Regions from separate parts of the Frankia sp. CeRuru1 genome, predicted to be linked through region 1. Evidence: riboswitches for the same ligand, from Rfam matches in the RefSeq annotation. Region 1 holds a riboswitch; each other region holds the start of a gene.
What was found. Region 1 has a riboswitch for cobalamin ahead of metE (5-methyltetrahydropteroyltriglutamate--homocysteine S-methyltransferase). Riboswitches for the same ligand answer to the same signal wherever they lie in the genome.

Region 2: another riboswitch for cobalamin. It lies ahead of AC08OP_RS10495 (ribonucleoside-diphosphate reductase subunit alpha); the one in region 1 lies ahead of metE (5-methyltetrahydropteroyltriglutamate--homocysteine S-methyltransferase).
Region 3: another riboswitch for cobalamin. It lies ahead of AC08OP_RS13650 (ABC transporter substrate-binding protein); the one in region 1 lies ahead of metE (5-methyltetrahydropteroyltriglutamate--homocysteine S-methyltransferase).

What each region holds. Positions count from the first base shown of each region.
Region 1 covers NZ_CDWWEW010000168.1:333-6,702, forward strand. The annotation lists gene AC08OP_RS13560 (hypothetical protein) at 1-143, shown strand, start outside; gene AC08OP_RS13565 (adenosylcobinamide amidohydrolase) at 288-785, shown strand; cobalamin riboswitch at 1,014-1,298, shown strand; gene metE (5-methyltetrahydropteroyltriglutamate--homocysteine S-methyltransferase) at 1,439-3,757, shown strand; gene AC08OP_RS13575 (aminotransferase class I/II-fold pyridoxal phosphate-dependent enzyme) at 3,876-5,372, shown strand; gene AC08OP_RS13580 (chorismate-binding protein) at 5,447-6,370, opposite strand, start outside.
Region 2 covers NZ_CDWWEW010000110.1:144-6,513, reverse strand. The annotation lists gene AC08OP_RS10500 (ribonucleotide-diphosphate reductase subunit beta) at 1-326, opposite strand, end outside; gene AC08OP_RS10495 (ribonucleoside-diphosphate reductase subunit alpha) at 323-2,752, opposite strand; cobalamin riboswitch at 3,071-3,297, opposite strand; gene AC08OP_RS10490 (replication-relaxation family protein) at 4,199-4,969, opposite strand; partial or broken gene tnpC (IS66 family transposase) at 5,119-6,370, shown strand, end outside.
Region 3 covers NZ_CDWWEW010000170.1:824-7,193, reverse strand. The annotation lists gene AC08OP_RS13665 (enoyl-CoA hydratase/isomerase family protein) at 1-316, opposite strand, end outside; gene AC08OP_RS13660 (acyl-CoA dehydrogenase family protein) at 313-1,455, opposite strand; gene AC08OP_RS13655 (CoA-acylating methylmalonate-semialdehyde dehydrogenase) at 1,465-2,970, opposite strand; cobalamin riboswitch at 3,161-3,347, opposite strand; cobalamin riboswitch at 3,553-3,739, shown strand; gene AC08OP_RS13650 (ABC transporter substrate-binding protein) at 3,769-5,076, shown strand; gene AC08OP_RS13645 (FecCD family ABC transporter permease) at 5,079-6,149, shown strand; partial or broken gene AC08OP_RS13640 (ABC transporter ATP-binding protein) at 6,158-6,370, shown strand, end outside.

The sequences.
Region 1 (6,370 bases):
GCCAGGCACAGGCACTGCCTTCCTGCGCCGACTGTCCGGGCCCGGAGTGCCCAACGACTGACCTCGACTGCCCCCGACGTCTGCTCCTGACCACGCTCGCCGCACGTCCGGTCCCAGACCAGCGGCGCAGCACCGACCGGTAGCCCGGAAACTGATGCGTCACAACCCATCGGCGCCTCGTCGGCGTGAGGTGGACGGGACGTCGATGACGCGGACGGCGTGCGACGGGCCGGTCGTCTCACGCGAAGAGGCCGGGCCGCCGCGGCCTGGCCTGCGGGTACCGACGGGTGCGTCGGTACGGCGGCCGTGGTGAGCGTCGAGTCCGCTGGTACGGCGGATGCCCTCGGGGCATCGGCGGGCTCGCGGTCGGCGAGTGGGTCATCAACGCCGAGGTGGCGCAGGACTATTGCCGGGACGATCCCGCGCGCCACCTCGAGGAGATCGCCGCCGAGCTGGGGCTGCCCGCGGCGCGGTGGCGTCCCGGCACGGTCAACCTCGTCTGCCTGCTGCCCGTGCTGCTCAGCGACGCGGCCCTGGTCAACGCCGTCGTCACGGCCACCGAGGCGAAGAGCCAGGCGTTGCTGGAAGCCGGCGTTCCCGGCACCGGCACGGCGTCCGACGCCCTCGTGGTGTGCTGCCCCGCCGGCTCCGCTGGTGGACCGCCGGGAGTCGAGTACTGCGGCCCGCGCTCGCGATGGGGAGCCCGCCTGGGCCGTGCCGTCCACGCCGCCGTCGCAGGCGGCGCCGCGTGCTACGCCGCCCGATGGGCGGAGCCCTCAGCCTGACCGCCATGTCCGCCCGGCGGGTCCGAACCCAGATCAGGAGATGCTTCTGTACCGCTCCGCCGGCCGGACGGGGCGGCAGACGGCCCGCGCGCCGACGCCGCGACGGGCTGAGGACGCGGGTGCGGGAGGCTGGGCGCTCGTCGGCGAGGCCGTGAGCGAGACGACCTCACGCCACATGCCGGCTCGTGCCTCCGGCCCCCGGTGCCGTTGCTAGGCTGCTGAGCGCAGCTGGTTCGACCGCCACTCGGTGCCTCGACGAGGTAATGGGTGGTGGGAGACGTGAGAGGGAACCCGGTGGGAATCCGGGACTGCCCCGCAGCGGTGAGTGGGAACGAACACCGTCCGATGCCGCACCTGACGGGTGCGGCGGGACAGCACTGAACTCGTAGCGGCTCGACCGGCCTTGAGCTGGGCGGGCCCGGGGTTTGGGAAGCGACGGCCAGTAGGGAGCCCCGTCCGAACGGATCGGGAAGGCCCACGAGTCCGAAGACCTGCCCGCTGTGCGTGCGCGCGGTCGCGAGCACGCTTGGCTGTGACCTCGTGGGTGGGTCCGCGCCGTCGGCGCCTCTCGGTCGGACTTTCGACGACCAGTCGGGGTGCCGGTGTCGTGCTGGTCTGTTCGCGAGGTCAGGTGGACTCGCGAAGGAGAGCCCATGAGCACGACCGCACCGCTTAGTCGCGCGACGGTGTACGGGTATCCCCGGCAGGGTGCCAATCGGGAGCTGAAGAAGGCGACCGAGGCGTACTGGGCGGGCACGAGCGACGCCGAGCAGTTGCTGGCGGCCACTCGGCAGCTACGCCAGGAGCGCCTGGCCCAGCTGAGGCAGGCCGGGATCGAGGAGATCCCGAGCAACGACTTCTCGCTGTACGACCACGTGCTGGACACCGCCGTCATGCTCGGCGCCATCCCGGCGCGCCACCGTACGGCGGTCCCGGAGGTGAGCACGCCGAAGGGCAGGCTGGACCGCTACTTCGCCATGGCTCGCGGCACCGCGGACGCCGAGCCGCTGGAGATGACGAAGTGGTTCGACACCAACTACCACTACCTGGTGCCCGAGCTCGGCCCCGACACCGACTTCAGCCTGGACGCGGCCAAGCCGCTCGGTGAGTTCGCCGAGGCGAAGGACGCCGGTGTCCTCACCCGGCCGGTGCTGGTCGGCCCGGTGACGTTCCTGCTGCTGGCCAAGGCGGCTCCGGACGCGGGCGAGGGTTTCGAGCCGCTGTCGCTGCTGGACCGGATTCTGCCGCTGTACGCAGACGTGCTGCGCCAGCTGCGGGCCGCCGGGGCCGAGTGGGTCCAGCTCGACGAGCCGGCGCTGGTCCTTGACCAGCCTGCGGCGGTCCTGGAGGCGGTCAGCGGCGCCTACGCAACGCTGACCGCCGCGGCGGACCGGCCGAAGCTGTTGCTGGCCACCTACTTCGACCGGGTCGGTGACGCGCTGCCGGTGCTGCGCGACAGCGCCCTCGACGGCGTCGCGCTCGACTTCGTCGGACCGGCGTCGGCCAACCTGGCGGCCCTTGCCGCCGCCGGCGGCCTCGGCGACAAGCGACTGGTCGCCGGCGTCGTCAACGGGCACAACATCTGGGCCGCCGACCTGGCCGCCACCCTCGACACGATCGAGAGCCTGCGGGGCCTCGCCGGCCGAGTCGACGTCTCGGCCTCCTGCTCCCTGCTGCACGTCCCGCTGGATGTGGTCCTCGAGGGCGACCTGGACCCCGAGATTGCCGGCTGGCTGGCCTTCGCCCGGCAGAAGCTCGACGAGATCGTCACCCTCACCGCCGGCCTCACCTCGGGACGGGACGCCATCGCCGGCGCCCTGCAGACCAACGCCGCGCGTCTCGCCGCCCGGGCCGTGTCGCCGCTCGTGCGGGTCGAGGCGGTGCACCAGCGGGCCGCGGCCGTGACCGGCGCGGACCTGCACCGGGCGAGCCCCTACGAGAAGCGTGACCTGGTCCAGGCGGAGCGGCTGAGCCTGCCGCAGCTGCCGACGACCACTATCGGGTCGTTCCCGCAGACCGCGAGTCTGCGCCAGGCCCGGGCCGCGCTGCGCAACGGGAGCATGTCCCCGGACGGCTACGTCGAGGCGATGCGGACCGAGATCCGCAACGTGATCGCCGCCCAGGAGGAGTTCGGGCTGGACGTGCTGGTGCACGGCGAGCCCGAGCGCAACGACATGGTGCAGTACTTCGGCGAGCAGCTGACCGGGTTCCTCGCGACGACGGACGGCTGGGTGCAGTCGTACGGCTCGCGCTACGTCCGGCCGCCGATCATCCTGGGTGACGTCGTCCGTCCGGAGCCGATGACCGTCGCCTGGGCTACCTACGCCCAGAGCCTCACCGACAAGCCGGTCAAGGGCATGCTCACGGGCCCGGTCACCATGCTGGCCTGGTCGTTCGTCCGCGACGACCAGCCACGGGCCGACACCGCGCGGCAGGTCGCGCTCGCCCTGCGCGACGAGGTGGCCGACCTGGAGGCCGCGGGCATCGGGGTGATCCAGGTCGACGAGCCGGCGCTGCGCGAGACCCTCCCGCTGCGGCGCGCCGACCGGGCCGAGTACCTGGCCTGGGCAGTCGAGTCGTTCCGGCTGACCACGTCCGGGGTGCGCGACGAGACGCAGATCCACACCCACATGTGCTACGCCGAGTTCGGCGACGTGCTCCAGGCGATCGTCGACATGGACGCCGACGTGATCAGCCTGGAGGCGGCCCGCTCGAAGATGGCCATCGTCGCCGACCTCGCGCGCGCCGACTACCCGAACGAGGTCGGCCCCGGGGTGTGGGACATCCACTCGCCTCGGGTGCCCTCCGTCGAGGAGATCACCGAGCACCTGCGCGTCGCGACCGACGCCTTCCCCGCCGGGCGGCTGTGGGTCAACCCCGACTGCGGGCTCAAGACCCGTGGCTACCCCGAGGTCCGCGCGACCCTCACCAATCTGGTCACCGCGGCCCGCGAGGCCAGGACACAGCTGTAACCCGCGCCCGCGGAGATGACGAGGGCGGGGCGCGACCGCCCCCCGCCCTCGCCGTCGGGCGTCGGCCACAGCCGCGCCGGACATGCCGCCCGCAAGATCATAGACAAGTGGAGGAACCATGACGCTGCCAGCATCGTCCGTGGGGCGCGGCCTGTCGTTGAGCAGAAACTACCTGGCGGCGATGGGCACGTCGGCCGAGCCCGCCGCGCTCGCGTTCTTCACCCAGCTGGATGTGGTCGCAGCGACGGAACCGACCGTCGCGGCCGGCATCGTCCAGGAGCTGGTCGACCAGCGTTCCAACATCAAGCTCATCGCCAGCGAGAACTACGCGTCGCTGGCGGTGCAGCTCGCGCAGGGCAACCTGCTCACGGACAAGTACGCCGAGGGCATCTCGGGCAAGCGCTTCTACGCGGGCTGCGACAACGTCGACACAATCGAGACACTCGGCGCCTCGTACGCTCGCGAGCTGTTCGGGGCCGACCACGCCTACATCCAGCCGCACTCGGGCGCGGATGCCAACCTGGTGGCCTTTCTTGCGATCCTGGCCGAGCGGGTCGAGTCGCGGTTCCTGGAGAAGTTCGCCCGGAAGAACTCCGGCGAGTTCACCGCGGCGGAATGGAGCCAGCTCCGCGGCGAGCTGCACGACCAGCGGCTGCTCGGCCTGGACTACTACTCCGGAGGGCACCTCACCCACGGGTACCGCCTCAACGTGTCGTCCCGCCTCTTCGACACCCACCAGTACACGGTGGACCGGGAAACCAAGCGCATCGACCTCGACGCGCTGCACCAGCAGCTGCGTGAGGTCCGCCCGCTGATCCTGCTCGCCGGGTACAGCGCCTACCCCCGGCTCATCGACTTCGCGCGGCTCCGCCAGATGGCCGAGGACGTCGGCGCCGTTCTGATGGTCGACATGGCGCATTTCTCTGGGCTTGTTGCCGGGAAGATGTTCACCGGGAACTACAACCCGGTCGAGCACGCGCATGTGGTGACCAGCACGACGCACAAGACGTTGCGCGGTCCGAGGGGCGGCTTCGTGCTGAGCACCGGCGAGTTCGCGGACGCGGTCGACAAGGGCTGCCCCCTGCTTCTCGGCGGGCCGCTGCCACATGTGATGGCCGCGAAGACCGTGGCCCTCCGCGAGGCGCTCGACCCCTCGTTCAGGGACTACGCCGCGCGGATCGTCCAGAACGCCCGCCGCCTCGCCGAGGGGCTGATCAGCAGGGGCCTGCCGGTGCTGACCGGCGGCACCGACAACCACCTTGTCCTCGCCGACGTGGCGAGCCTCGGCCTCACCGGCCGGCAGGGGGAGGCGGCACTGCGGTCGGTCGGCCTGACACTCAACCGCAACGCTCTGCCCTTCGACGCGAACGGGCCGTGGTACACCAGCGGCCTGCGCCTCGACACCGCCGCGATCACCACGCTCGGCATGGGAGAAACCGAGGTCGACGAGATCTTCGACGGCGGCGGCCGGCCGAGCAAGGCGAACTACGAGATCGAGGCCGCCACGACCGAGGCCGCGCGGGCCCGGGTCACCGACCTGCTGGGGCGGTTCCCCGTCTACCCGGAGATCGACCTTGAGGCGGCAGGCTGGACCGGCGCGGCCACGGCGCGCTGAACGGTGGCTGGCGCGGGAGCCGCCGATCCACCCGAGGGGCCGACTCCGCGGCGAAGTCCTCGCCCAGCGGCCCGTCAGCGGCTCTCGTGCCGCGTCTGGCTCGTGCCGTCCAGGCCGCCGTCACCGAGGGCACGGCACGGCGCCACCTGCTGGTCCGCCGTCCCACTGGCACGGAGGCCATGCCCTACCCGGTGCGAGGCGAGCCTGAGCAGGCGGTCGGCCTTGAGCTGGGTCTCCCGCCACTCGGCCGCGGGATCGCTGCCCCAGGTGATACCGGCGCCCGTGCCGAACCAGAGCCGTCCGTCGTCCAGCCAGAACGTCCTGATGCCGACCGACAGCCACCCTCGGCCGTGGTCGGCATCCACCCAGCCGACGCCGCCGCAGTAGGGACCGCGCGCGACTGGCTCCAGGGCGCTGATGATCCGCAGCGCGGTCGACTTCGGCGCCCCAGCGACGGACCCGGGCGGCATGACCGCCGCGAGCAGCTCGGCCCAGCCAGTCCCCGGCGCCAGCCGGGCCTCGACCGTGGAGACCAGATGGACTAGGCCTGGATGAGCCTCGACCGCGCACAGCGCGGGCACGGTGACGCTACCGGCCCGCGCGACACGGCCCAGGTCGTTGCGGACCAGATCCACGATCATGACGTTCTCCGCGTAGTCCTTCTCGCGCAGATCAGCGGCTGTGTGACCGGTCCCCTTGATGGGTCCCGAGCGAACCATGTCGCCGTCGCGTGCCACGAACAGCTCCGGCGACGCTCCCACGATCCACAGACCGGCTTCGGGCACGTCGAGGGTGACGGCGTACGGCGCGGGATTCCCCCGCGCGAGCACCGCCGCGAGCGCCGCGGCATCCGGCCTGCCCTCGGGCATCGGCGCGGACAGCAGCCTGCACAGGTTGACCTGGTAGACGTCGCCGGCCTCGATCCGGCAACGGACCGCCTCGACGCCGGCGAGGTAGGTGTCCTGGTCCAGCGAGAAGGTCCAGGCATCCCGTATCTG
Region 2 (6,370 bases), on a different contig from region 1:
GCGTTCAGGTGCCGGTAGAGGTTGAGCACGAGGTTGTTGGCGACGATCGTGTCGCCGGTCGCGAAGAACGCGACGAGGCGGTTGACCAGATGCCGCTCGGCCGACCTGAGACGGTGCAGGTCGGCGAGGTCGGTGTGCAGGTCAACCTCCTCCACGGTCCAGGTGTTGCGGATCGCCGCCCGGTAGCGGTCGTAGAACTCCGGGTAGCGCATGGGCCGCAGGGTGAGGCTCATGCCCGGGTCGAGCAGCAGCGACCGGTGTCGCGGCCCGTCCACCGCTGAGCCGGACTGCGCGGGAACCTGCTGGGGCGGGACAGTCGTCGTCACTGGCACGCCTCGCAGGTCTCGGGGTTCTCCAGAGAGCAGGCCAGCGCCTCGGCATCGGTCGTCGGCGCGGGTTGCGCCGGTCCCGAGGGTGGGCGCGCGGTCGACCCCGAGTCGGTGGGCGCGGACGCGTGCCGGCCCGCGCCGGCCGGCACGGTGGCCTGCTGGATGCGGGTCGCGGGCCGCGACCGCAGGTAGTAGGTCGTCTTCAGCCCGCTTGACCAGGCGTAGGCGTACATCGAGGACAGCCGGCCGATGCTCGGGTCGGCCATGAACAAGTTCAGCGACTGGCTCTGGTCGACAAACGGCATCCGGGCCGCCGCCAGGTCGATCAGCGCACGCTGCGGCAGCTCCCACGCGGTGCGAAACAGCGCGCGGACCTCGGCTGGCAGGTCGTCGATCGTCTGGACGGACCCATCGGCGGCCTTGATCCGCTCCCGTACCTGCGCCGTCCACAGGCCGCGGGACTTGAGCTCGTCGACGAGATAGCCGTTGACCTGGAGGAACTCGCCGGACAGCGTCTCGCGCTTGAACACGTTGGACACCTGCGGCTCGATGCACTCGTAGCAGCCGACGATCGACGCGATCGTCGCGGTCGGCGCGATCGCGACCAGCAGGCAGTTACGCAGGCCGTGCGCGGCGACCGCCGCCCGCAGCGCCGCCCACCGCTCCACCTGCGCCGGCGTCACGTCGAAGTGGTCCGGATGCAGCACCCCGCGGGCGGCCCGGGTCTGCGCGAACGCGGGGTGCGGGCCGTGCGCGCGGGCGAGCTCAGTGGACCGCTCCAGCGCGGTGAGCGCGATCTCCTCGGCAAGTCGGGTCGACAGCTCACAGGCGGCCGGGGAGTCGAACGGCAGCCGCAGCGCAAAGAACACATCCTGAAGGCCCATCACGCCGAGGCCGACCGGCCGCCACCGGGGGTTGCTCGCCGCGGCCTCGGGTGTCGGGTAGTAGTTGATGTCGATCACCCGGTCGAGGAAGGTCACCGCCGTGCGCACGGTCGCGCGCAGCGCCGCCCAATCAACCCGCGCCGCTGGATCCCCGTCGCCGTCCGCGTCGGCGGCCGGGTCTGCGGGCAGGAGGTGGCGGGCGAGGTTGACCGAGCCGAGGTTGCACACCGCGATCTCGTCATCGCTGGAGACTTCGAGGATCTCGGTGCACAGGTTCGACAGGTGGATGACGTTGCCCAGCTCGGCGGTCTGGTTGCCGGTCCGGTTCGCGGCGTCCTTGAACGTCATCCAGCCGTTGCCGGTCTGCGCCAGCGTCCGCATCATCCGCGCGTACAGATCACGGGCGGGCAGCTGGCGGACATAGCGGCCGGCGGCCTCGGCGGCCCGGTAGGCCAGGTCGAACTCCTCACCCCACAGGTCGGGCAGCTCCGGCACCGCGTCCGGATCCATCAGCGACCACACCCCGTCGGCCTGCACCCGGCGCATGAACTCGTCCGGGATCCAGTGCGCCAGATTCAGGTTGTGGGTGCGCCGGGCGTCCTCACCGGTGTTGTCCCGCAGCTCGAGGAACTCCTCGATGTCGGGATGCCACGTCTCCAGGTACACACAGGCCGCGCCCTTGCGCCGCCCACCCTGGTTGACCGCCGCGACCGAGGCGTCGAGGGTCCGCAGGAAAGGCACGATGCCGTTCGACCGGCCGTTCGTGCCGCGGATCAGCGCGCCCCGCGAGCGCACCCGGGAGAAACCGATGCCGATGCCGCCGGCGAACTTCGACAGCCGGGCGACCTGGCCGTACCGCTCGTAGATCGACTCCAGCTCGTCGCGCGGCGAGTCGACCAGGTAGCAGCTCGACATCTGCGAGTGCGCCGTCCCGGAGTTGAACAACGTTGGCGAACTCGGCAGGTAGGCCAGCGACGCCATCAGCCGGTACAGCTCCGCCGCCTCGGCGACGTCGTGCGCCAGCCCGCAGGCGACCCGCAGCAGCCAGTGCTGCGGCGTCTCCACCACCAGCCGGGTGCGCGGATGGCGCAGCAGGTAGCGGTCGTGCACCGTCCGCATCCCGAAGAACTCGAACCCGAGGTCGCCAGCCGGGTCGACGAGCGCGTCGAGCTCGCCAGCGTGCCGGGCGACGAACTCGGCCGTGCCCGCCCCGATCAGACCCAGCTCGTGGCCCCGCGCGATGCCCGAGCTGAACGAGCCGATCCCCTGACCGGCGACCTCGTCGGCGATCAGCGCGACCAGCAGCCGGGCGGCCAGCCGGGAGTACTGCGGCTCCTCACCGATCAGATCGGCGGCGGTCTGCACCGACAACCGGTCGAGCTCCTCGGTCGTCGCGCCGTCGTAGAGCCCGCCAATCGTCCGGGTCGCGACCCGCAACGGATCCACCTGATCCAGGTCGTCCGCCCACCGCGCGACCGCGGCGACGATCCTCGTCACGTCCACGGGCTCCAACGCGCCGTCACGATGACGGACGCGCATCGTGCGGCCACCAGACCCGGACATACCGGCGGCCCGCGGGACAACGGGGGAAGGTTCGGTGACGGTCAACGGCACTCCTCGCACAGGTCGTCGGACGGCTGGCACCGACGGCGAGCAAGGAGGAGGTAGGCGCGCCGGCCCGAATGGCGACGGACCCGGGCATCGACGACCGACGGCGACGGCGCGTGGCTCGGTGGCCGAACGATCACCACCCGCCACGCCGAGGCCCTCTGGCGACCGGCGAGCTGCCCGTGCCCGGTCCAAGCCCGGCACGGCGATCCCGGCCCTCCCTCGGGGCCGTCGGACCGCCACGCGCATGTCGCGCGCGGCACGCTGGCAGGTCTTCGGACTCGCGGGCACCCACCGGCGCGTCGTGACGCCGGTGAACCTACTGACCGTCGCTTCCCAGGCGCCATAGCGCCCAGTGCTCCTGACGGCGGTCGTTCCCACTCACCGCTGCGGGGCAGCCCCGGACTCCCACCGGGTTCCCTCTTACGACGACCGGCCCAGGGCAGGGCGGCCGAACCAGTGCGCGGCACACGCTACATATAAGAATCACACGACTGCAAATAACCCACATGTTGTGTCGCGCCCGACACCTCGCCGTCCGGGGTATCTCCGAGCGGAACTTGCCGAGCGTCCTGTACCGCCACCGTGAACCAGAACCTCAGCCGCCACAGCACGGCCCGGACCTCATCGCCTTCGGGCTTGGGCAGGACCTCGCCCCGTTCGAGACCCACGGCCCACGCCGCGCCAGGACAGGCCCCATGGCTGCTCGTCCTCGGTGCTGGCGAACCGCAGGCCGCACATGTTCGAACCGGGCTCACCGGCCCACGCCACAAACGACACGAGCCGCACAAGTCGCTGGCGATCATCCATGCCACCTGACTGAGGACAGTCATGATCGCGGGCCACGGCGCCCACCCCGTGCCGGACCGGAGCCGGTAGACTGATCGCCGCGGCGGCTGCCAATATTGCCAGTCACCGAACTCGGGCTTCCCATGTCCGGCGCGTCCTCCCCTGGCCGCTCCGGGCCGAAGCCACAGCACGCGCCTATGGGCCATCGGGCTGCGGCAACCCCGGGGATCGAGCAGGGTTGTTTCACGCTGCGTCCGTTCAGCGTCTCGTCAGCCAGGGGAGCGGGGCGTGTGAACTGGAGCAGACGTGACCGCCAACCCAGCCCTCACCCGGGCACTCGTCGTCGCCCTCGGCACGACGATCTCCATCATCGTCGGCCTGGTCGCCGGCATCCTCGCCCGCGCCGACGGGGCCAGCCTGCCCAGCGCGGTCCAACGCGGCGGCGGTCTCGCCGCAGCACCCGGCGGGCGGAGACCCGCCTCAACCGACCCGCCGGTCGCGGCAGCCATGCCCGTTCAAGCCGAGGGGTCCTGCCACCGGGCGCGGTACCCGGGTAGCAGGACCCCTCGGGGCCATGCGGGGCTGCGGTTAGGCCGCGAGCTGCTGGTGATCAGGCCCCGCGGGTGGCATCGGCTGGGGTGGGTGGAGTCGTCTCGGACGGCCGAGGTCACTGTCGGCTGGGGAGCTGTCGGTCAAGGGCTTGGCGGAGTTAGGCCAGAGGCTGACCAGCTGGCCCAGGCTGAGGCGACCGGTACCGGCCCGGGTCAGGGGCAGCCAGCGGGTCAGGGTGGCGTCGAGGTGCTGGTCGGGTTCGGCGAGGTCCGCGGCCGTCGTCGCGACCGGCACCCGTACTGGGTCGTCCAGGTTGCGCAGCGCCTCCGCGAGGACCTCGCGGAGGCGGGCTTCGCGGCGCAGGGTCGTCGTCCAGATCAGGACCGGCGTGTGGCTACGGGTCGCCTTCGCGAGCCGATCGTAGGCGTCGATCTTGTAGGTGAGGCGCCGGAGCGCTTCGGTACCGAAGTCCAGCTCGAGGAACCACTCGACCTGGGCGCGGCCCTGCGCCCACCGGCCATAGGCGTCGGGCCGCACGATGTCCCCGAACGAGCGGGCGCAGCGTTCCTCCGACCACCAGGCCACCAGCCGGCCCGCGGCCTCGGGCTGGCGGGCGTGGTGAACCAGCCGGGTGGACATCCCGTTGACCGCCACCCGATGCGCCAGGTGCAACGAATGGGCGATCCCCATAGCCCGGTCATGCTGGTAGCCGATCTTCTTCGGGTCCAGACCGTCCTCGTGCGCCAGAACGGCGGCGCCGGCGACGTCGAGGACGTAGTGCATGGGCGACAGGCCACTGACCGCCAACGGCTGAAAGCGGTCGCTGTTCAGCTCGGTTGGGCGGGTGTCTTCCGGATCTTGTGTGGTGATCGTTCGTGTGATCGCCTGGCGGTGGGTGGTGATCCGCTGGCGTCGCGGGTGTGGAGTCTGGTGGCCGGCCGACGTACGAGGAGCTCGTGCGCCTGCTCGCGGACCGGGACGCCACGATCGCGGCCCAGGGCAGGCAGATCGCGGGGATGGCTGAGCAGCTCGCGGCGGCCACCGAACTGATCGAGCAGCTGGCCGGGCGGGTTGCCGAGCTGGAGTGTCAGGCGGGCAGGGACAGTTCGAACTCGTCGCGGCCCCCGTCGTCGGACGACCCGTACACGAAGGCGCCGGCGCGGACGTCGTCGGGCCGGCCGAGGGGCAAGCAGCGCGGTGCGCCCGGCCAGACCCGGATGATGGTCGACGACCCGGACGAGACGTTCACGATCGACCCGCCGTCCTGCGGGGGCTGTGGCGGCTCGCTGGCCGGGGCGCCGGTGTTCGCCACGAGGCGCCACCAGGTGTTCGACACCCCGCCGGCCCCGCCCCGGCCGCCCGTGACCGAGTACCGGGTCGTGGCGCGGACCTGCCCGTGCTGCGCGGCGACGACCCCCGGGCAGCCGCCGGTGCCACTGACCGGCCGACTCGTCTGGGGCCCGCGGCTGCTCGGGCGGGCGGCGTGGCTGGTGTGCGCGCACCACCTGCCGGTCCGCCGGGCCGGCGCGGTCCTGGCTACCCTGCTCGGCGCCGCCGTCTCCGTCGGCTGGGTCGCCTCGGTGCGGGGCCGGGCCGCCCGCCTGCTCGAGACCACGTTCCTGCCGCACGTGCGGGCGCTGATCGCCGCCGCGCCGGTCGCGCACGCCGACGAGACGACCGCCCGCGCCGCGGGTGGGCTGCGCTACGTGCACGTCGCCTGCACCGAGTACCTCACCGTGATGCACACCGGGGACCGCACCGCCGCGACGATCGACGCCGGCGGCGTCTGGCCCGCCTTCACCGGTGTCCTGATGCGCGACGGCTACGCCGGCTACACCCACCTGACCGGCGCGCTGCACGCCTGGTGCGGTGCCCACACCCTGCGTGACCTGCGCGCCATCCACGACGGCGACCCCGACGGCCGCCGACGCGATGGCCACCACCCTGCTCGACGCCCACCAGGCCGCCCGCGCCGCCCACCAGGCCGGCCAGGCGGCCCTCGACCCCGAGACCGTCGCCCGGATCCGCAACCACTACCTCGGCCTCGCCCGCGGCGAGGCCGACAACGCCGGCCGGCGCAGCCCCCTGGCCCGCGCCGCCCGCACCCTGATCGGACGGATGCGCCGCCACGAGGACATGATCCTGCGCTTCGTCGTCGACCTCGCCGTGCCGTTCACGAACAACCTGGCCGAGGAGGCCGCCAGGCCC
Region 3 (6,370 bases), on a different contig from region 1:
AGCGGGCGACGAAGGCGTTCAGCCGGTACTCGTCGGCCCAGAAGTCGACGGACCCGGTGCTGCCCGACCGGGCGTCGTGGTAGATCGAGCGGATGTCGCCGCCGGCGCACAGCCCGCGCTCGCCGGCGCCGTCGACGAGCACGCAGGTGATCGAGTCGTCGGTGGCCCAGTCGGCGAGCGCCTCGGTCATCGCGAGCACCATGGCGTGGGTCAGCGCGTTGATGGCCTTGGGCCGGTCGAGGGTGAGCCGGCCGACGGGGCCGTCGACCCGGCGGATCACCTCGTCGGTGCCCTCGGCCAGCGCGCCAGCGGTCATCGGGCGTCCGCCAGCAGCGCGCGGGACACGATCACCCGCATGATCTCGTTGGTGCCCTCGAGGATCTGGTGCACCCGCAGGTCTCGCACGATCTTCTCCAAACCGAACTCGGTGAGGTATCCGTAGCCCCCGTGCAGTTGCAGGGCCTCGTTCGCGACGGTGAAGCCGGCGTCGGTGACGAAGCGCTTGGCCATCGCGCACAGCTGGGTGGCGGCCGGGTCGCCGCGGTCGAGCGCGTCCGCGGCCTGCCAGAGCAGGGCGCGGGACGCGGCCACCTCAGTGCCCATGTCGGCGAGCCGGAACCGCAGCGCCTGCGCGTCGGCCAGCGGCGCCCCGAACGCGTGGCGTTCCCCCAGGTAGCGCACGGTGCGGTCGAGCGCCGACCGGGCGCCGCCCAGCGAGCAGGCGGCGATGTTGAGCCGGCCGCCGTCGAGCGCCCGCATCGCCGCCGGGAAGCCCGCCCCTTCGGGGCCGAGGCGGTTGCCCGCCGGCACCCGGACGCCGTCGAGCATGACCTGGCGGGTGGGCTGTGCCTTCCAGCCCATCTTGCCTTCGTCCGGGCCGAACGACAGGCCGGGGGTGCCGCGCTCGACGACGAACGCTGAGATGCCGGCGGGTCCGCTCGCACCGGTCCGCGCGAACACGACGTAGACGTCGGAGACGCCGGCGCCGGAGATGAACTGCTTGACGCCGTCGAGCAGGTAGTCGTCACCGTCGCGGCTGGCCCGGGTGGTGATCGCCGCCGCGTCCGAGCCGGCCGACGGCTCGGTCAGGCAGTAGCTGCCGAGCCGGGCCATCGCGCACATCTCCGGCAGAACCCGGGCGCGCAGCTCGTCGTCGCCGTACTGGTCGATCAGCCAGGCGACCATGTTGTGGATGGAGATGTACGCGGCGATCGACGGGCAGCCGGCGGCCAGCTCCTCGAAGATGAGGACCACGTCGAGGCGGCCCAGCCCGGAGCCGCCGACGTCCTCGGCGACGCAGATCCCGCCCATGCCGATCTCGCCGGCCCGGCGCAGCACGTCCACCGGGAAATGCTGGGTCTGGTCCCATTTGACGGCGTTCGGCGCGAGGAACTCGTCGGCGAAATCGCCGGCGGTCTCGCGGAGCGCGCGCCGCTCAGGTGACAGCGTCTCCACCGGTCGCCGTCACTTCATCGTGGGGATGACGAAGCTGGCCTGTTCCCGGACCCGGGCGCTGGGCCAGCGGGAGGTGACGGTCTTCGTCTTCGTGTAGAAACGGATCGAGTCCGGCCCGTGCTGGTTCAGGTCGCCGAATCCGGAACGCTTCCAGCCGCCGAACGTGTGGTATGCGATGGGCACCGGGATGGGCACGTTCACGCCGACCATTCCGGTGTTCACCCGGTGGGTGAAGTCCCGGGCGGTGTCCCCATCCCTGGTGAAGATCGCCACGCCGTTGCCGTACTCGTGCTCGTTCGGCAGCCGCAGCGCCTCCTCGTAGTCGGCGGCGCGCACGACCGAGAGCACCGGGCCGAAGATCTCCTCCCGGTAGATCCGCATCGCCGGGGTGACGTGGTCGAACAGCGACGCGCCGAGGTAGAAGCCCTGCTCGTGCTCGGTGCCCGCGAGCGGGTTGCCGCTGCCGTCGACGACCAGGCTCGCGCCCTCCTCGACGCCGGAGCTGAGGTAGTCGCGGACCCGGGCCACGGCCGCGGGGGTGACCAGCGGGCCGATCTCGGTGGCGTCGTCCAGCGCCGGCCCGATCCGCAGCGCCGTGACCCGCGCGGCGAGCCGCTCGACCAGGGCGTCCGCCGTCGCCTCGCCCACCGGGACGGCGACCGAGATCGCCATGCAGCGCTCGCCAGCCGACCCGTAGCCGGCGCCGACCAGGGACTCCACCGCGTGGTCGAGGTCCGCGTCCGGCATGACGACCATGTGGTTCTTCGCCCCGCCGAAGCACTGCGCCCGCTTGCCGTGCGCGGCGGCGGTGGCGTAGACGTACTGGGCGATGTCGGACGACCCGACGAAGCCGACCGCCTCGACCCGGGGGTCCGTCAGCAGCGCGTCCACGGCCTCCTTGTCGCCGTTGACGACGTTGAACACGCCCGGCGGCAGGCCGGCGTCCAGGAACAGCTCCGCCAGCCGCAGCGGCACCGAGGGGTCACGCTCCGACGGCTTGAGCACGAATGCGTTACCGCAGGCCAGCGCCGGTGCCGCCTTCCAGAGCGGGATCATCGCAGGGAAGTTGAACGGGGTGATCCCGGCGACGACCCCGAGGGGCTGGCGCATCGAGTACACGTCGATGCCGGTGCCGGCCGCGTCCGAGTACTCGCCCTTGAGCAGGTGCGGGATGCCGGTGGCGAACTCGACCACCTCCAGGCCGCGCTCGATGTCGCCGTGCGCGTCGGCCACCGTCTTGCCGTGCTCTGCGGCGAGCAGCCGGGCGAGCGAGTCCTGCTCGGCCCGGACCAGTTCGAGGAAGCGCGCCAGCACCCTGGCCCGGCGCTGGGGGTTGAGCCGGGCCCAGCCGGGCTGGGCGTCGGCCGCCGCCGCGACGGCGTCGGCCACCTCTGCGCGCGACGCCAGTGGTACCCGCGCCTGCTCCCGCCCGGTACTCGGGTCGTAGACGGCACCGAAACGACCCGAGGTGCCCGGGACCGGCTTTCCGCCGACGTGATGCGTGAGTTCTCGCATGAGAAATTTCGCCTGACCTTCCGAAAGTGCGCAGCCTGCATCGCCCCGGCGGCCGCGGCGCGCCGGGAGAAGGATGTGAAGAAAGAAGGAGTGCGAAAGCCGCCGGGAATCAGTCGAAATGTCGCCGGGCGGCTCGGAAGGGGGCATGAAAAAGCAGGGCTGACATGCGTTCCGACTCCATCCTCGTGGAAGTACACGGTCGCCCACGGCCGGTATCCTGGCTCCCGGATCGGCGCGGACTCCTGCCTTCCCGGCACGCGGCCAGTGGCATCACGGGAGTCCGGCTCCCCGGTCACAGTGGCGGGACCGCGCCGGATTCACACCGGCTTCCCTGACACCATGGACCTTGGTAGGGGACCATAAAGTAGGACACCATACTATGTCCAGTAGTCGCGGCCCGTGTCGGTGTGACGTCGATCCGTGGCAGCCGTGTCCCCGGGCTCCGCCCGCCCGGCCGCCGGAGCGGGGGCTGGCCCGAGGCGGGAAGGACCGCCGGCGGCTCGGGCCGGTCCTGACCGCCGGTGTGCTCGTCGTCGCGGCGATGGCCGATCTGTGCCTCTTGCCCGGTTGGGCTCCGGTCGCGTAGCGTGGCGTTGCCGTGGTGTTCGGGAAGCCGGTGTGATGCCGGCGCGGCCCTCGCCACTGTGATCGGGAAGTCTCGGGTCTGGTCCGCGGTGCGGCGGAAGTCACTGGGCGTGTTCGCCTGGGAAGGCTGACCTGGAGGCGTCGACCCGTCAGCCAGGAGACCGGCCACGGCATCGAGTGACCCATCCACGAGGTGCTGGAGAGGCGGTCCGCGTGAGCGTGCCTGCTTGTGCTGAGTCTGATCCCGCGCTTTCGGCAGCCGCTGCCGACGCGCCCGCGCGGCCGTCGCGACGCCGCCGGCCCGGCCGGCCGCGTCGCCGGACCGCCGTCGCTGCGGTGCTGGCCGGCGTGCTGGCGATGGTCTCGCTGGCGGCCTGCGGGGACGACGACGGTGACGAGGCCGGTGGCTCCGCAGCCCTCGACGCGCGCGGGTGCGTGACGTCGTTCAACGCCGAGACCGACTACTTCCCGGTGAAGTCGACGTTCGAGGCGGCCAAGAACGTCACGCTGACCTACCACAACAGCTACCAGGTACTCACGGTCAAGGAGCCGTACCCGGACGGCAAGCCGGAGTCGTACGTGCTGGTGCGCTGCGGCGCGCCGGCACCGGAGCTGACCGGAGACCTCGCCGCCGCCCCGCAGATCGAGGTGCCGATCACCAGCCTCTACTCCGGGTCGACGACCCACCTACCGCTGCTGGTCGACCTGGACGCGGTCGACGTCCTCACCGGGGTCTCCAGCGCCAGCCTGGTCTCCAGCCCTGAGGTGCGCGAGCAGATCGACGCCGGCAAGGTCGTCGAGTACGCCCCGAACTACCAGATCGACGTGGAGAAGGTGGTCAGCGCCGCCCCCGACGTCCTGATGACCGACGGGACGGACTCGCCCGAGTACGCGACGATCCGCAAGGCGGGCGTGACGGTCGTCGCCAACGCCGAATGGCTGGAGGGCGACCCGCTCGGCCGGGCCGAGTGGATCAAGGTGATGGCGGCGCTCACCGGCGACGAGGAGCAGGCCGCCAAGGTCTTCGGCCAGATCCAGACCGACTACTCCGCCATCGCGGACAAGGCGACCGCCGCCGGGGTCACCCCGGTGAAGGTGCTGCCCGGCTCGATGTACGAGGGCACCTGGTACATGCCGTCCGGCGGCAGCTACGTCGGCAAGCTGCTGTCGGACGCGGGCGCGACCTACCCGTGGGAGGACGAGACCGACACCGGCAGCCTGGAACTCAGCTTCGAGGCGGTGTTCGCCGACGGCGGCGACGCGCCGGTCTGGCTGGCCGACGGCGAGTGGGACACGGTCGGCGACGCGGTCGCCGAGGACCCCCGCTACGGCACCCTCGCCGCGGCGCAGCCCGGCGGCCAGGTCTGGACGAACACCCTGGCCATCGGGCCCGGCGGCGGCAACGACTACTGGGAGCGCGGCGTGACCCGGCCCGACCTGGTGCTCGCCGACCTGGTCGCGATCCTGCACCCCGAGCTCGTGCCCGGCCACACGTTCGTCTTCTACAAGAAGCTGAGCTGACCGTGCCGTCCGCGCCGCCGGCGTCCGCGCGCCGGCGCCTCCGGCGCGCGCTGGGGCTCGGCGGGCTCGCGGCCGGCGTCGCCGCGCTGTTCGCCCTCGCCCTCGCGATCGGCTCGGTGCACGTCCCGCTGCCCGAGGTGCTGCGGGTGCTGACCGGGGCGGATCCGCACGACCCCCGGTGGGCCGTGGTGATCGAGCAGGTGCGGCTGCCGCGCGCGGTGACGGCGGCCCTGGCCGGCGCCGCGCTCGCCGTCGCCGGCCTGCAGATGCAGACCCTGTTCCGCAACCCGCTGGCCGACCCGTACTCGCTCGGCGTGAGCGCGGGCGCGAGCCTGGGCGTCGCGATCGTCGTCGCCGGCGTCGGCGGCACCGGCGGGGCGTTCGCCGCCGGCGCGCTCGGCGCCGGGCGCCTCGGGGTGGTGGCGGCGGCCGCCGGCGGCGCGGCGGTCGTGCTCGCCGCGGTGCTCACCCTGGCCCGCTGGGTCCGTTCCGTCGTCACCCTCCTGGTGATCGGCGTGGTGCTCAGCTCGGCGGTCAGCTCGATCGTGTCGCTGCTGCTGGCCTGGACCGCGCCGCAGCGCGCGATCCAGTTCTTCACCTGGCAGCTCGGCAGCTTCTCCGGCACCTCCACCGACGACCTGGCCGTGTTCGTCCCGGTGGCGGCGGCCGGGATCGCGGTCGGGCTGGCGAGCGCCAAGCCCCTGAACGCCCTGCTGCTCGGCGAGAGCTACGCCAGCACGATGGGCGTGCGCGTCCGCCGGGTCCGCACCGCCGTCCTGGCCAGCTCCTCGCTGCTCGCCGGGGCGGTGACCGCGTACTGCGGCCCGGTGGCGTTCCTCGGGATCGCCGTGCCGCACATCGCGCGCCGGCTGCTCGCCACCTCCGACCACCGGGTGCTGCTGCCCGGCGTCGCACTGACCGGGGCGCTCGTCGCGCTGGCCTGCTCCATCGTCGCCCAGCTGCCCGGCACCGACCTGCTCCTGCCGATCAACGTCGTGACGTCGCTGGTCGGCGCGCCGGTCGTCATCGCCGTGCTGCTGCGCGCGCGCTCCTCGGTGGCGGGCGTGGCGTGACGGCCGACATGGCGGGAGAGAGGGCGGGTGACCCGGCGGGCCGCGCGGCGGCCGGCGCGGCCGCGGTGAGCGCCGGCCTGCAGGCCGGCGGCGGTCTCGAGCTGCGCGCGCTCACCGTCGGATACCGTCTCGGGCGGACGGCGCGGCTGGCCCGCCGCGAACGCCCGATCCTCACCGAGGTGGTGGCGGCCGCGCGGCGCGGCGAGCTGACCGTGTTCCTC